One region of the Natranaerobius thermophilus JW/NM-WN-LF genome, then DNA from elsewhere that is predicted to be linked to it. Evidence: riboswitches for the same ligand, from Rfam matches in the RefSeq annotation. Region 1 holds a riboswitch; the other holds the start of a gene.
What was found. Region 1 has a riboswitch for thiamine pyrophosphate ahead of thiW (energy coupling factor transporter S component ThiW). Riboswitches for the same ligand answer to the same signal wherever they lie in the genome.
Positions count from the first base shown of each region.

Region 2: another riboswitch for thiamine pyrophosphate. It lies ahead of thiT (energy-coupled thiamine transporter ThiT); the one in region 1 lies ahead of thiW (energy coupling factor transporter S component ThiW).

Region 1 covers NC_010718.1:2,667,844-2,675,348, reverse strand. The annotation lists gene NTHER_RS12600 (hypothetical protein) at 1-195, shown strand, start outside; gene tnpA (IS200/IS605 family transposase) at 260-661, shown strand; gene NTHER_RS12590 (RNA-guided endonuclease InsQ/TnpB family protein) at 661-1,803, shown strand; TPP riboswitch at 2,088-2,190, shown strand; gene thiW (energy coupling factor transporter S component ThiW) at 2,331-2,846, shown strand; gene thiD (bifunctional hydroxymethylpyrimidine kinase/phosphomethylpyrimidine kinase) at 2,968-3,795, shown strand; gene thiM (hydroxyethylthiazole kinase) at 3,792-4,613, shown strand; gene tenA (thiaminase II) at 4,823-5,491, shown strand; gene NTHER_RS12565 (S41 family peptidase) at 5,805-7,025, shown strand; gene NTHER_RS12560 (S41 family peptidase) at 7,090-7,505, shown strand, end outside.
Region 2 covers NC_010718.1:291,203-298,707, reverse strand. The annotation lists gene NTHER_RS01560 (DUF418 domain-containing protein) at 1-715, opposite strand, end outside; gene NTHER_RS01555 (RNA-binding domain-containing protein) at 813-1,514, opposite strand; gene NTHER_RS01550 (biotin transporter BioY) at 1,688-2,227, opposite strand; gene NTHER_RS01545 (DNA polymerase Y family protein) at 2,461-3,726, shown strand; gene NTHER_RS01540 (hypothetical protein) at 3,741-4,004, shown strand; TPP riboswitch at 4,136-4,246, shown strand; gene thiT (energy-coupled thiamine transporter ThiT) at 4,445-5,002, shown strand; gene NTHER_RS01530 (O-methyltransferase) at 4,992-5,615, opposite strand; gene NTHER_RS01525 (nitroreductase family protein) at 5,687-6,286, opposite strand; gene NTHER_RS01520 (hypothetical protein) at 6,569-6,886, shown strand; gene NTHER_RS01515 (cation:proton antiporter) at 6,945-7,505, shown strand, end outside.

The DNA.
Region 1 (7,505 bases):
CGTTTGGAAGATCGAAACTGGATCACTGAGCCGTGGACTAATGATAATGATGCAGTACAAAATGCACACTTTGAAATGGAAAACATGAGATTTAACAATAACCCTGAGTATGAGGACAATATAAGGGAGGGCTTGGAATATACAGGTATGGGCAAAAGCTTACGAAAAAACCAAACAGAAAGCCCACTGCTTTAGCTGTGGGATGAATGTTTATTATTAACTGTTTGCCAACTATCTATTTTTTTATTATAATAAAAATATGAGTAAAAATAGATGGACTACAACCAAAACAACTGTATACAATTTAGGTTATCATATCATTTTTTGCCCCAAATATAGACGTGAAGTACTGACTGGCAAAATTGAACAGCGATTAAAGCAATTATTTTTAGAGAAAGCCAATGAGCTAGAGATAGAAATTCAAGATTTAACTATTATGCCAGATCATGTTCATTTGTTTATCAAAGCAGACCCCACTTTAGCACCACACTATATTGTGCGACAACTGAAAGGATATAGTGCCAAAATTCTTCGTAAGGAGTTTCCTGAACTAAAATCAAGGCTGCCTTCACTCTGGACTCGTAGTTATTATGTTGAGTCGGTCGGTCATATATCAGAAGATACTATTCGTAAATATATCGAAGACCAGGAGGGTAAATAGTGATTATAACTAAAACCTATAAGTATAAGTTATACGAGTCAAAAAAGAATAAAAATATTCATCAGAAAATAGATATAGCTGGTCTTATCTATAATCATTGCATTGCCCTCCACAAAAGGTATTATAAACTAACAGGTAAACACTTAAATAAGTTTCAGTTAATGAAGCACATAACCAAATTAAAGAAAAAAGACAAATATCAACATTGGAACCTAGTAGGCTCACAAGCAATTCAAGATATAGTAGATAGAATAGATAGAGCATACCAGTTATTCTTTAGGAATTTGAAACATGGTATTAAAACTTCACCGCCTAAATTCAAAAAAATTAAAAAATACAAAAGCTTCACTTTAAAACAAGCAGGTTGGAAATATGTTGACGATAACTTAATCAAAATCGGAAAGAAGGTCTATAAATTCAGTAAAAGCAGAGAGCTTCCAGAAAATATTAAAACTGTAACTATAAAACGAGATCCTTTAGGCGACCTGTATATTTGTTTTGTAGTTAAAGAAAAAATCGAAGTCCCCGATAGGCAGGGTAAAAGCTCCATCGGCTTGGACTTTGGCTTGAAGACATTTCTTGTAGCATCAGACGGTACGAAATATGAAGCACCATTCTATTATCACCACAAATTGAAGGAATTAAAGAAAGCACAGAAAGAATTAAGTTCAAAAGAAAAAGGCTCTAATAACCGAAACAAAGCTAGGAAAAAAGTTTTTAGACTTCATAAGAAAGTGGTCAATCAGCGTAGAGCCTACTTCTTTAAACTGGCACATGAGCTAACAGATAAGTATGAATACATTTTTATTGAAGACCTCAACATGAAAGCTATGCAAAAGATGTGGGGTAAAAAGATTCAAGACTTAGGATATTCTACTTTTGTTGAAATTCTCGAATATGTTGCCAAGAAAAAAGGTTCTAGAGTAGTTAAGGTAGATCGCTTTTATCCAAGTTCAAAAATTTGTAGTAAGTGCGGTGAAATAAATCAAAACCTTAAACTATCAGACAGAATTTTCGAATGTGATTGCGGTTTAAAAATTGACAGAGATCTGAACGCTGCAATTAATATACACATGGGCGGGGCATCGTCCATTGGGTTAGGAAACGTAAGACCTGCTATCATAGAGGCTGTTTCTGCTTGACCCCAGAATCCCACTGCTTTAGCTGTGGGAGTATGTCAAGAAGGCGGTTCGCCCGAACCAAATAGCCAAAAAGATGTTGGAAGATGGAGAAAAAATAGATAAAATTATGAGATATACTGGATTAACTAAAAAACAAATTGATGATCTTAAAAAAGAATTAAAATTGATCTGAAGTCGAGATGATTAAATTTACAAAAATTAACGAATATGATATCTTTATATTAAGAAAATTTATAATGAATATTTATGCAAAAAATTTATGGCAAAAACTTTATAATGAATTGGAACACCGCCGGGGGAGCCCCAAAAATGGGCTGAGAGGGTAAACACCGACCCCATAACCTGAACTGGTTAATGCCAGCGAAGGGAGAGCGGTTGCCGTAGGCTAAGATTTAGAACAAGACAGTGTATATACGGCTCCCGGTCTTCCCGGGAGCTTTTTTTATTATCAGAATTATTATCATGGATTAATATTATGCCTTAATATCATGCCTTAATATCATGACTTATCATGGGAGGTGGCTACGATGTTACAAAATAACACCCGTAAAATAACTTTGATGGCTTTGTTAATCGCTATTGGAACCTTTACATCTCATTTGATTTGGTTTCCAGCTGGTTTCGCTAAAGCTTATCCTATGCAGCACGCTATTAATGTAATTGCCGGTATATTTCTCGGTCCAGGTCCAGCAGTTCTGATCGCATTTATGATAGGTTTATTACGTAATATTTTGGGTATCGGAACTTTACTTGCTTTTCCGGGTGGTATGGCAGGGGCTTTACTGGCCGGAATAGGTTTTAAAATGGCTAGACAGCGCCCTTACGGAGCTTTTATTGGAGAGGTATTCGGCACTTCTATTATTGGCGCTTTGCTATCAGTCCCTATTGCCAGATTGATCCTAGGCCATGAAGCTGTGATCTACTTTTATATTCCACCCTTTGCCATAAGTGCCATTGTTGGGGCATTCATAGGAGTTGGCTTGAGTGTGGTATTAGAAAGGGTCCGGGGAGACAGATCTATTTCCATGACAGATCATCTTTGATATACCCCCTATATATTCTCGCAGTTAAAGCAGTGGGGCTTTAGTGGGGTTTTAGCGGGACTTTAGCGGGGCTTTCTCTTTCTGTTTCTCATAAACAACTATAACAAAAAAGGGTGATTATATGTCTAAAACAAAAGTAGTTATGACCATTGCAGGTTCTGATTCTGGGGGTGGTGCTGGAATACAAGCTGACCTAAAAACATTTCAGTCTATAGGAGTATTCGGAACTACCGTGCTAACAGGTGTGACTGCCCAGAACACTGCAGGGGTACAAAACGCTGTTCATCTTGAATCTAGTTTGGTGGCAGAGCAATTTAAGTCAGTGGCGGAGGATATGGAAATTTCTGCAGTAAAGACGGGGATGCTTTCAAATGCTCAAATAATTGAAACCGTTTCCGATAATCTTGCTTCTTTTTCAACGAAACCTTGGATTGTAATTGACCCTGTTTTGGCAGCTACAAGCGGTGATTTACTACTAGAAAGACAAGCAGTATCAACTTTGCTAGAGAAGCTTATTCCCATCTCTGATATCATCACTCCTAATATTCCCGAAGCAGAGATATTGACTGGCATAAACATTGACCATTCAAAAGACTTACAAAAAGCAGCTCATAAGTTGAAGGAAGCGGGAGCAAAATCCGTATTAATCAAGGGTGGACATACAAGTGGAAACGCTACTGATCATTTCTTTTGGGAAGATGAATATCACACATTTTCAGCTGAAAGAGTGGGCGTTGGCAGTCTTCACGGAACGGGTTGTACCCTGGGATCAGCTATATGTGCATATTTGAGTAAAACAGATGATCTATTAACTAGCATAAAATTAGCTAAAAAATACGTTACACAAGCCATTAATAATAGTTTTACAATCGGTGAAGGTTCAAAAGTACTCTTGCATTCATCAATAGGAGATGAAGAAGTGCAAGAAAAGGAGGAATTAAATGCATGAGTACATTCAATTCTAATTTTAAGTTGGGAACTTATTTGACACAAGTTAGGCAAGAAAATCCTTTAGTCCATGCTATTACTAATTATGTCACAATGAATGATTGCGCTAATATTACATTGGCTGCCGGCGCTTCACCGGCTATGTGTGAGAGTAGGGACGAAGTATCTGATTTTGTGCCCCTGGCTAAAGCACTTTATATAAATATCGGTACAATAAATCAAGAACACAAGGATTCCATTTATCTGGCAGCAGAAAAAGCTTCAGAATTAGAAATACCAATTGTTCTAGACCCGGTGGGTGCTGTGGCCATAAAAAGCAGGCTGGACTTGGTGAAAGATTTACTGACTAATTACAATGTGAGCTGCATCAAAGGTAATAATGCTGAAATTAAATGCCTTGCTGGTCGCAAAGGTCATGGAAAAGGAATGGACTCCCTGGACTTGGGTGAGGACATTCAAATGGTCAATTCAGAGCTCTCTGAGAAATACAACACAATGGTATTGGCAACGGGAAAAACAGATTTAATTACAAAAGGAAATATAACAGTTAAAGTTAGCAATGGAACACCTTTATTAGGTCGGATTACGGGCTCGGGCTGTATGCTAGGAATCCTGATCAGTGCTTTTATCGGGGCCTCAGATAATGACTGGGAAGCTGGAATAGCGGCAACTGTTTCCATGGGAGTTGTCGGAGAGATGGCTGAAGAGAGTATTTCTAGTTCAACTGATCTCGGTAGTTTTCGAGTTAAAATCTTTGATCACATGGCGGCTTTAACAAGTAAAGAATTGCAAGAGAGGGGGAATGTGTCTGAGTTATAAGATATAAGTAGTGCGCAAGTAGTTAAAATCGCGTATGGCTGCATCTCGATGCGCTTCGTCGCACTTTCGTCGTATGATGAAGCATCCTGATGGATGCAGAAACATCTTTTGTATCTCTGTGTATATGGTCGGCACTTGGTGCACCTTGATGCATATGGGCCTGCTCTACCTTTTATTAAAAGTAAAAATATAATTTGTGAGGTGATATCATGAGTTATTGTCAAACATTGCGTGAATTAGGTAGTGACGTATGGGACGGTTGGCATGAGCACCCTTTCATTAAAGGAATAGGCAATGGGAACCTGGAAAGGGAAAAATTTATCTTTTGGATTAAGCAGGATTATCTGTATTTAAAAGACTATGCCCGGGTATTCGCTTTAGCTGGTGGTAAAGCTAGAAAATTAGAACAGATGCAGATGTTTGCCAGTTTAATGGATGGAATATTAAACACTGAAATGAAATTACACAGAGATTATTGTGCTGAATTTGGAATTGATACTCAAGAATTAGAAAAGATTAGTAAGTCACCAACTTGTCAGGCTTATACGGATTTTCTAGTTAGAACCTCTGCCAATGAAACTGTTGGAGTAACTGTAGCGGCGTTACTGCCATGTTTATGGGGTTTTTATGAAATTGGAAGTAATTTGAAACAAACAGGGGATACTAGCAGCTCCAACCCTTATAGACATTGGATAGAAATGTACTCTTCACAAGAATTTGCTGATCTCGCAAAATGGGGAAAAGATTTTATGGAATACTTTGCTGAAGAAGCTGGTCAGGAAGAATGGGAAAGTATGAAACAGGCTTTTCTAATAAGCAGCAAATACGAGGCAATGTTCTGGGAAATGGCACATATATTAGAAGAATGGAAGTTTTAAGGGAGTTATATTATTTGTAGCATTAGATGTACCTAGGGGTAGGGTATTCACTTGATGGTTAATTACATAAACTAATTGGATATTTAAAAACATACTAGGATTTTTAGATTAATTTAAAAGGTGTCAGGCTCATATTGTATAAGTGAATTAGAAAAATAAGGAAATTAATGGGGTGCAATGAAAATAATATATTGGGGAACAATCAGCTGGGTTAATTAGTTGAAATTTAGGTGAAATTTTGGAATAAGAAAAAATCCATAATTGAATGCATGGGTCAATTTCATGATGTTCTTGTGAAGGGGGATAAAAAGCGATGGTCAAGAAACTATTTTGTCTTATTTTGATGGGGCTTATAATTACATTGTTAGTCGGGTGTGAGGACGCAGAGAAAAGTGAGCAAGAATTTGATGAAGTAATACCAAAGGAAGAGCCAACTGAATTAGAAGAACTAACTGAAGAAGAAAAAGTCGAGGACTTTAAATACATGTACAATATAATGAAAGAAAATTATGTCAATTTATACGATATAGATACTGATTGGCTGGATATGAAAGCTCACTTTAAGGCATCTGTGAAGGATACAGATGATAATTATGAGTTTTATCAACAAATGTATAATAGTTTAAGAGTTATCGATGATTTGCATTTGGGTATATATGACCCCAAAATGTTTTATTCTAAAGAGCTAGGATCAGGAGAGATCATTAAATTTGCAGACAAAAAATATCACGGATGGAAGGAAGTATTCAACGAGGAAGGGTACGATATTGACCCTGAACAACTACGAGATGAAGAAAAAGAGAAAAGATATGAGGGTGGAGCTGCCAATATAGACACCGAAATTATTGAGGAAGATCAAATAGCATATTTACACATAAATTCCTTTGAAATTGATTCAAGCGAGGAAATTAGAAATTTTATGGAAGAAATTAGTGACTATCCTTATTTAATTATTGATATTAGAGGTAATTTGGGCGGCCAGCGATACTGGAAGGATGTTTTTCATAATTTAGAAGAGGTTGACTATAAATCGTATTTGTTTTCCAAAGGAGGAGACTTGGCAAATTATTTCTTAGAACACAAAGTTTCGGAGGATTATAATATAGACGATATAAAAGAGTATCCAGGATATGAAGATTTACCCGACCATATTCAAGAAAACTTTGAAGACTATATTTGGAAAGAAAAAACTATTGAACCTGAAGATCCTCTAGATTTTTCCGGAGAAATTTTCATATTAACAGACAGGAATGTTTATTCATCATCTGATCGCTTAGTAAATTTTGCGAGAAAAACAGACTTGGCAACGGTAGTCGGGACCAGAACTCGTGGTGGTGGAATGAATGGTCCTCCACGTTTATTTTATTCTCTTCCCAACAGTGGATTATTAATCGAGTTTGAAGGGTTCTTGGGATTGAATGCCGATGGTAAGAATAGTTATGTGGGCACTGAACCCGATATTGAGGTAGAGACACAAACTCATCAGGAGCTAATTGATGAAACGGTGGAAATTATTGAAGAAGGAAGATATTGACATATTAATGCCAGACTTGATTAGTTTAAATTAATATTTTTTTGGCGTTATGGGAGGAAAAGCGATGGTCAAAAAACTATTTTGTCTTATTTTGATGGGACTTATAATTACATTGTTAGGCGGGTGTGAGGACGCAGAGAAAAGTGAGCAAGAATTTGATGAAGTAATACCAAAGGAAGAGCCAACTGAATTAGAAGAACTAACTGAAGAAGAAAAAGTCGAGGACTTTAAATACATGTACAATATAATGAAAGAAAATTATGTCAATTTATACGATATAGATACTGATTGGCTGGATATGAAAGCTCACTTTAAGGCATCTGTGAAGGATACAGATGATAATTATGAGTTTTATCAACAAATGTATAATAGTTTAAGAGTTATCGATGATTTTCATTTGAGCATACACGATCCCGAAACATATTTTTCAAACCCCGAGTATGATTCAATTCCGGAAAGATTACAACAATTTGAGGATAT
Region 2 (7,505 bases), 790 kb from region 1:
TACCAGCATATAAGCCCAGCAGAAATAAAAATAAAATATCTGGTAAACTCAAAAGTATATTTAACATAACATAAGGCACTTCATTAACTACTCTAAACCTTAAAATATCTAGAAAATCTCCCTCCTGATAGACCCCTGTTGCATCTTCTTTTAGCTGCAACCTTTTTTCACGAGGATCTATTTCAGCAGTTAAATCCTCTTCTGCAGTTAGGGTTTCAGCGAAAACAATTCCTCCCTGAATGATAACAGCAAGACAAAAAAAGAAAACCATCAGTTTTTTGATAGTTTTATCCGACATGGTACTGAATACAAGTAAAAACAAACCACCGACAGAATAGAGATGAAGTATATCACCTGACCAGATAAATACTAAATGAATTAATCCAAAAATTAATAATCCCAAGATTCTGCGCCGGTATAATTTACCTACCTTTAACCCTTTTTTCTGGGCCCTGCTGACAAAAAAATAAAAACCCAAACCAAATAAAAACGAAAAAATAGGATAAAACTTACCAGTTGCCAGAAGTTCAATCATCCAACCAAAGAATACATTGATATCCCCGGAATAATGGGGTATTTGCTCCCAATAAAATAAGGTGGATTTAAACAGAGTCATATTCACTAAAAGTACACCAAAGAGCGCAAACCCGCGAATGATATCTACTATTTCAACTCGCTTATTAGGATCAGTAGGAGCGCCGTGTCTCTGAACCATTTGTAACTCTCCTTTTACAATTCACTGACAGATTTCGTTTAAAAACTCCATACTTTAACTACTATCATATTATAACATAATCATATTTAATCAAAACTCATGATTTGTCCGTATCCGTATCCAAATCAAGATTTTTGATGAGCTTGTCAAATTTATTTTCTAGGCTTTCCATTCTGTCTTCAATACTTTCAATTTTATTAATTTTTCGGGCGAATTCGCCGTAAAAATTCTCTAAAAACTTGCGCATATCTCCTGAAATAGCGTTTTGAAGTTCGGAATGACTTTTTTCTAACTCTTTAGTGGCTTCTTTGAAGCGACCTATAAATTGTTCGCTTTCTTCTTCGACAAATAGAGACAATAATTGATCGGGCAATAAGACGTTAGTTCTCCCATCCCCTCTTATTTTATAAGTTCCTTTTGGTGTACAATAGGGTTTTTCTTTTCCTGAAGGAATTTCAATTCTATAAAATGGTGTTTTTTGGGAGTTTTCGATATACAGCTCTAAGTATACAGGCGGATGACAACTAGCAGCTTTGTTCAGTATAGTGAGTTTTTCTTCATCTCCTATTGGACAACCTACAATTTCTGTTCCTTGTCTTCCCGACTCTTCTTGTTCCTCTCTAATACCAGCTAAAATAGCGCCTCCATGCTTGGAATTTGCGAAAGCCACTATATCTTCGGAATCCACAGCGTTTAAGGTTTGCTTGAATTCCACATCGAATCCCTCTTCTCTGGACAATAAAATTTGAGCTCTAGTTGATAAGGATAAAAACTCCGTTTGTTTAAAGGAATTTTCCATTAGTAAACCCCTTTATAATTTTTATTTTGTTTACCTTAAATATCTTTCATGTGGCCCTATAAAAAACTGTTTATGACAACAAGTACCAGTTAGTATAAAGTTCTATAATTCAACTTTGTATCCTGCCAAAAATATAGCTTTTTCGTGTATATTCCCTGAATAAACAAATTTATTCACAATGACAGTGTACGACAACTTTTAGTCACAAAGGCACTGGCTGTAATTTTAACTATATCTCCAAGCAAGAAAGGAACTGCACCTTCTAAAACTGCAACTCCAATAGGAACCTGCGTTACCAAAGCCAGTTGTAATACTCCGGTAGTATAAATCATAAATACACCACCTGTGAGTAAGGCAAGTACTAGAACCAACCAGTAAGTAATTCCTGTGTATCTATCTCCCTTCTCTACTATGTAACCTATAATAAAAGCAGCAAAGGGATAAGCCCAAAGATAACCACCAGTGGCACCAAATAACACAGCCACTCCTCCCATACCACCAGCAAAAACCGGCATTCCTACAACTCCCAACAATAGATAGACCACCTGACTTATAAACCCACGTTTAGGTCCTAATAAAGCCCCTGACAACATCACACCCATTGTTTGGCCCGTCACCGGTACAGGGCTAATAGGTACATAAACATAAGAAAGTACACCAGTAACAGCAGCAAATAAGGAAATAACTACTAAATCTCTGATATTACTATTCATAAGAATGCACTCCTTCCCAAATAGAAATATAAAATAGATGCTAACGCTAAAAACTAATAAATAAAATCAATAAATCAAATATATTATAATTACAACTCTCCTGTCAACCTCGTAAAATGAGGTGGTTAACAACAGCTTTTTACAACTATAATTTAACAGTAATATGTGCGAATCACTTCACTTTACTTCGAACATGTGTTCTGCTATAATGTTTTCTACAGGAGTGATGCACAATGAGCGACCCCATAATATTTCACATTGACGTTAATTCTGCGTATTTATCATGGGAGGCTGCTTACAGGCTGCAAAAAGGTGCACAACTTGATTTGAGGCAAGTCCCCTCAGTAGTTGGTGGAGATTCACAAAAACGTCGTGGAATTGTACTGGCTAAATCCATACCAGCAAAAAGCAAGTTTAAAATTCAAACCGGAGAGCTGTTGAGCAGTGCTCGAAAAAAGTGCCCTGACCTGTTTGTAGTACCACCCAATTATGATCTATACCTTCGATGCAGTAATGCCATGGTCGAATTGCTGTACGAATACTCCCCTTTTATTCAACGCTATTCGGTTGATGAAGTCTTCCTGGATTTCACCAATATGGAAAAACAATTTGGGGATTATCTTACCGCCGCTAATACTATTAAGGCCAGAGTAAAAGAAGAACTCGGGTTCACAGTGAACATAGGAATTGGCCCCAATAAGCTCTTAGCTAAGCTGGCATCAGAATTTAAAAAACCCGACCGAGTTCACACATTATTCCCTGAAGAAATTCCTACTAAGTTGTGGCCACTACCTGTAGGAGAATTATTTATGGTGGGAAGGGCTACAGAAAAAAAGTTACTTGATCGAGGAATCACTACCATTGGGGAACTGGCTAAAACTCCTCGCAATAAATTGAAACTTTGGTTGAAAAGTCACGGGCTTTTGATCTGGGATTTTGCCAATGGAATTGAGGAGTCTTCCGTTAGGCCAGAAGGTTTTCCTATGAAGGGTTTAGGAAATTCTACTACTACTCCCGAAAATGTGGCTGATAAAGAGACAGCACGGCTTTGGTTATTATCTTTAACTGAAAAGGTCAGTAGCCGATTACGTGATGCTCATTGTTACGCACAAGTAGTCAATTTATCAATTAAAACCTCACAGTTTATTTCCTACGGTAAACAAAAAAAATTACTCAATCCCACAAATTCTACTAAAGTTATTTTCGAAACTGGTAAAAAACTTTTAAATGAATTATGGGATGAAGAAGAACCCTTAAGACACATAGGAATTTCACTATCTTCCCTTTCATCGAGTAAGTCTTACCAACTATCGATGTTTGACAAATTGTCTATTGATACGGATTCAGAAGAGTCTTTTTATAAAGCTATCGATAAAATCAGGGCTAAACACGGGGAAACTTCTTTAATCCGGTCCTGTTTTTTACATTCAACAGTTCCTCCCTTGGCAGGAGGAGTAGATGCAGAAGAAGAGTATCCCATGATGTCTAGCTTATTATAGAAGGGAGAATTACTGTGAAGGTAATAATGAAACCTATAGAAATGATTGCCTGGTTTAAAGAAGATGGAATTCCTAAACCTTTAAAATATCGTATCACCACTTCCGAAGGTACTAAAAAAGTGGTTAGTGTTGACCAAGTTATATCCACATCTGAAGAAAAATTAACAGGCAACAAAATGATTGTTTACACTTGCCAAAGTACTATCGGAGAAACCCAAAAAATTTATGAATTGAAATACGAAATATCTTCATGTAAGTGGTATCTTGCCAAGATTTGAAGAGTTCGTCACGCATTCTCGTGACTTTAGTCATGAGTTAGTGGCGACATATGTTAGTGAAAGAATTTAAATTAATATGCATTGTATTATATTTACACCCATGGTAAGATAGTAATAACAATCGAATTTTATTAAGCCAATAGGGGTGCCGGGGATCGCCTTCCCGGCTGAGAAGGGCAATTAGTCCTACCCTAGAACCTGACCTGGATAATACCAGCGTAGGGAATTGGCTTTTAGTCTAGGCGAGCTATATAGAGTTTTCTGTATTATTTATGTATTATTTACGACTAAAAGCGCAATTCCTAAGGAATTGCGCTTTTTTTAATATGGGCTGTGTTAAAGTTGAATGTTGATAGTTGAACTCTTCAATTTCACACTAAGAGTTCAACTATCAACAAAGGAGTATAAAAGAGCCTTAATATAGGAAAGGAGAGTTCATTATGGAAAACGTATCAAAAAATGTCAGAATCCTGGCAGAAACCGGTATCGCAGTGGCTTTGGCATTGCTTTTAAGCATGATTAAGCTTTACACCATGCCCCAGGGAGGATCTGTTAGCTTAGAGATGTTACCTATATTTATCATAGCCTTTCGTTGGGGGTTAAAACCCGGAATACTGGCAGGAGTCACTTTCGGGATATTACAGCTAGCAGTAGCAGGCTTTATAGTTCACTGGATACAATTTTTCCTGGATTATCCTGTAGCTTTTGCAGGATTAGGTTTAGCTGGAACCTTTTCATCATGGATTAGAAAAGCGAATTCCTCGGCCAATATAATCTTACCTATAGTCACAGGTGTTATTTTAGGTGGAATGGTCAGATTTGTCTCCCATTTTTTAGCTGGAGCTGTGTTTTTTGGCGACTATGCTCCCGAAGGGCAAAGCGTCTGGATGTACTCTTTGTTGTATAATTCCAGTTATTTAGTTCCGGAACTAATAATCACTATAATTGTTATAGTTTTATTGACCTTGACTAGAGTGAAAAAATACTTTACTGTCTAATCTTATAACTCAAAGTAACACCATCGCCGACAGGTAAAATAGTACTGTAAAGTCTATCATCAGACATTACTTTGCGATTATATTCATCAACAGGAGCCCCTAAATTTCTTGGGGCTCCTTTAACTTTGAATAAGGTATCATCTGCAACAAGCACCCCACCCTGATTCAACAAATTAATACTGTTTTCCAGTACTTTAGGGTATAATGATTTTTGAGCATCTTGAAAGATTATATCATAGGGACCAGTTAAGTCCCGAATTTTCTCGCTAATATCACCATAAACCAGTTCTACAGAATTTGAAAGACCCGCTTCCTCTATATTTGTTTTAGCTTCTTGATAGAGTTTAGGGTCTTTTTCAATTGAAATAACTTTCCCTCCAGTTTGTTTTACAGCTTCGCCTAACCAAATAGTTGAATAACCTAGACAGGTACCAAATTCTAGAACTTTTTGAGCATTTATCAACCTAATCAAAAGACCTAAAAATTTACCCGTCTCCAGCTCTATACTGGGTTGTACATCATCCCGTTGATATTCTTCTTCCTTAATAGTATCTGATTTACAATTATCCCTGACTATGTAGTTTTGAATATAATTAAAAATTTCTTGATCCACATTTATTACCCCCTCTAATTTTGCATTGGCATTGGCTTTAAAATTGGATATCTATAGATACTTATGGTTTCTTATTTAAAAACCTTTATTCTCTCATCTAGAGGTTTAAATTCCTTTTCTCCCGGAGGAGCTGTAGGTTTACCAAAGGGCATTTGGGACACCAGTTCCCAGTTTTCAGGAATATCCCATTCTTTTTTTACAGCATCATCTATTATAGGATTATAATGCTGTAAAGATGCGCCAAAACCTTCTAATTCCAACGCTGTCCACACTACGTATTGTAACATGCCGGAAGAATGATGAGACCAAATTGGAAAAGTATCTTTATACTTGGGGAATTTTTGCTGAAGTTCTTGAACTGGCTCCTGATCTTCAAAAAATAACACTGTTCCATATCCACTTTTAAAGGAGTTAAGTTTTTCTTCGGTCTTAGGAAATTTCTTTTCAGATACTTTTTCTCTAAGAATATCCTTAATAATTTCCCATAATTTATCGTGATGTTCTCCTAATAATAATACCACCCTTCCACTCTGAGAATTAAAAGCAGATGGAATGAATTTTACAGCATGTTCAATAATTTTTTTAATTTTGTCATCGGAAATGACAGCTTCTTTACTAATCCCGTAGATAGAACGCCTCTTTTCAACAGCAGTATAAAAATTTCCTTCCAACAGTAACACACCTCCAAGTTTATAAATCACCATCACTTATTCTCTGAGATTTTATTATGTTTTCTAGAAATAGTAATAATACACCTTCATGTTAACAATTACTATTATAATTAGCTTTTGTTTTTATTCAAAATTAAGAATTATTCTAATATGTATATATCCTTGAAAATCATACTTAGAAGAGTATAATAAAATAATAGGATCTAATTGCGGTTGTTTTTTAGCAGCCGCTAAAAGCTAAAACTACAAGGGAGAGTGATTTAAATTTATGTCTTAGTAATAGTGTTAAACGAAACGGAGTATTTAGATGAACTATTAAAGAAATTTATTGAAATCGGAATTCCGGGAGGTACTGTAATTGACTCTGAAGGAATGGGAAATGCATTAGTTTGTCAAAATAAAATTCCCATTGTGGGAGGGGTTAGACAACTTTTTGAACACTGTAAAGAAGGTAACAAAACCATCTTTTCAATAGTAGACTCAGAAGAAAAATTATCACAAGCCACCGAACTATTAGAAGGCAAACTAATCGATCTAAATGAGCCAGGTGTCGGAATAGCCTTCTATTATAAAATTGATAATGTTATTGGCTTGTCTTAAAAAAAATTTCTTTTATATTTCCATTATTTTCCAATCAATCTATTAGAGGTGACCTTAATTGACAATCTATGACCAAAGTTTAGGAATAGCTGTAATTCTATTACTAGGCTTTTGTGGAGGAAAATTAGTACAAAGATTTAAAGTACCTATGGTAGTGGGATACATTATTATTGGATTAATTTTAAGCCCATCATTATTAAACGTAATTCCAAGTGAATTAAACGAAAGCCTTAATATTATTAGAATATTAGGCTTGGGAATTATAGCCCTATTCATAGGTAGCGAATTAGAAATTAGTAAACTTAAACAATTGGGTAAAGCCATAGTAGGGATAACTGTTGTACAAATTTTTGGCGCTTTTTTTGTAGTCTTTTTTGCAATGTTTTACTTGTTAAACTTATCACTGGAAGTATCTCTGTTGCTTGGGGCTATGGCAACAGCAACTGCTCCGGCATCTCCTTTGGCAGTAGTTAGGGAAACAAAAGCAAAAGGACCCTTTACAAGTACTTTATTAGGTGTAGTAGCAGTAGACGATGCATTGTGTATTATCTTTTTTGGTATTATTTCCGCTATAGTTGGTGGATTAATTGCAGGTAACGGATTCACAGTTGCTAGTATA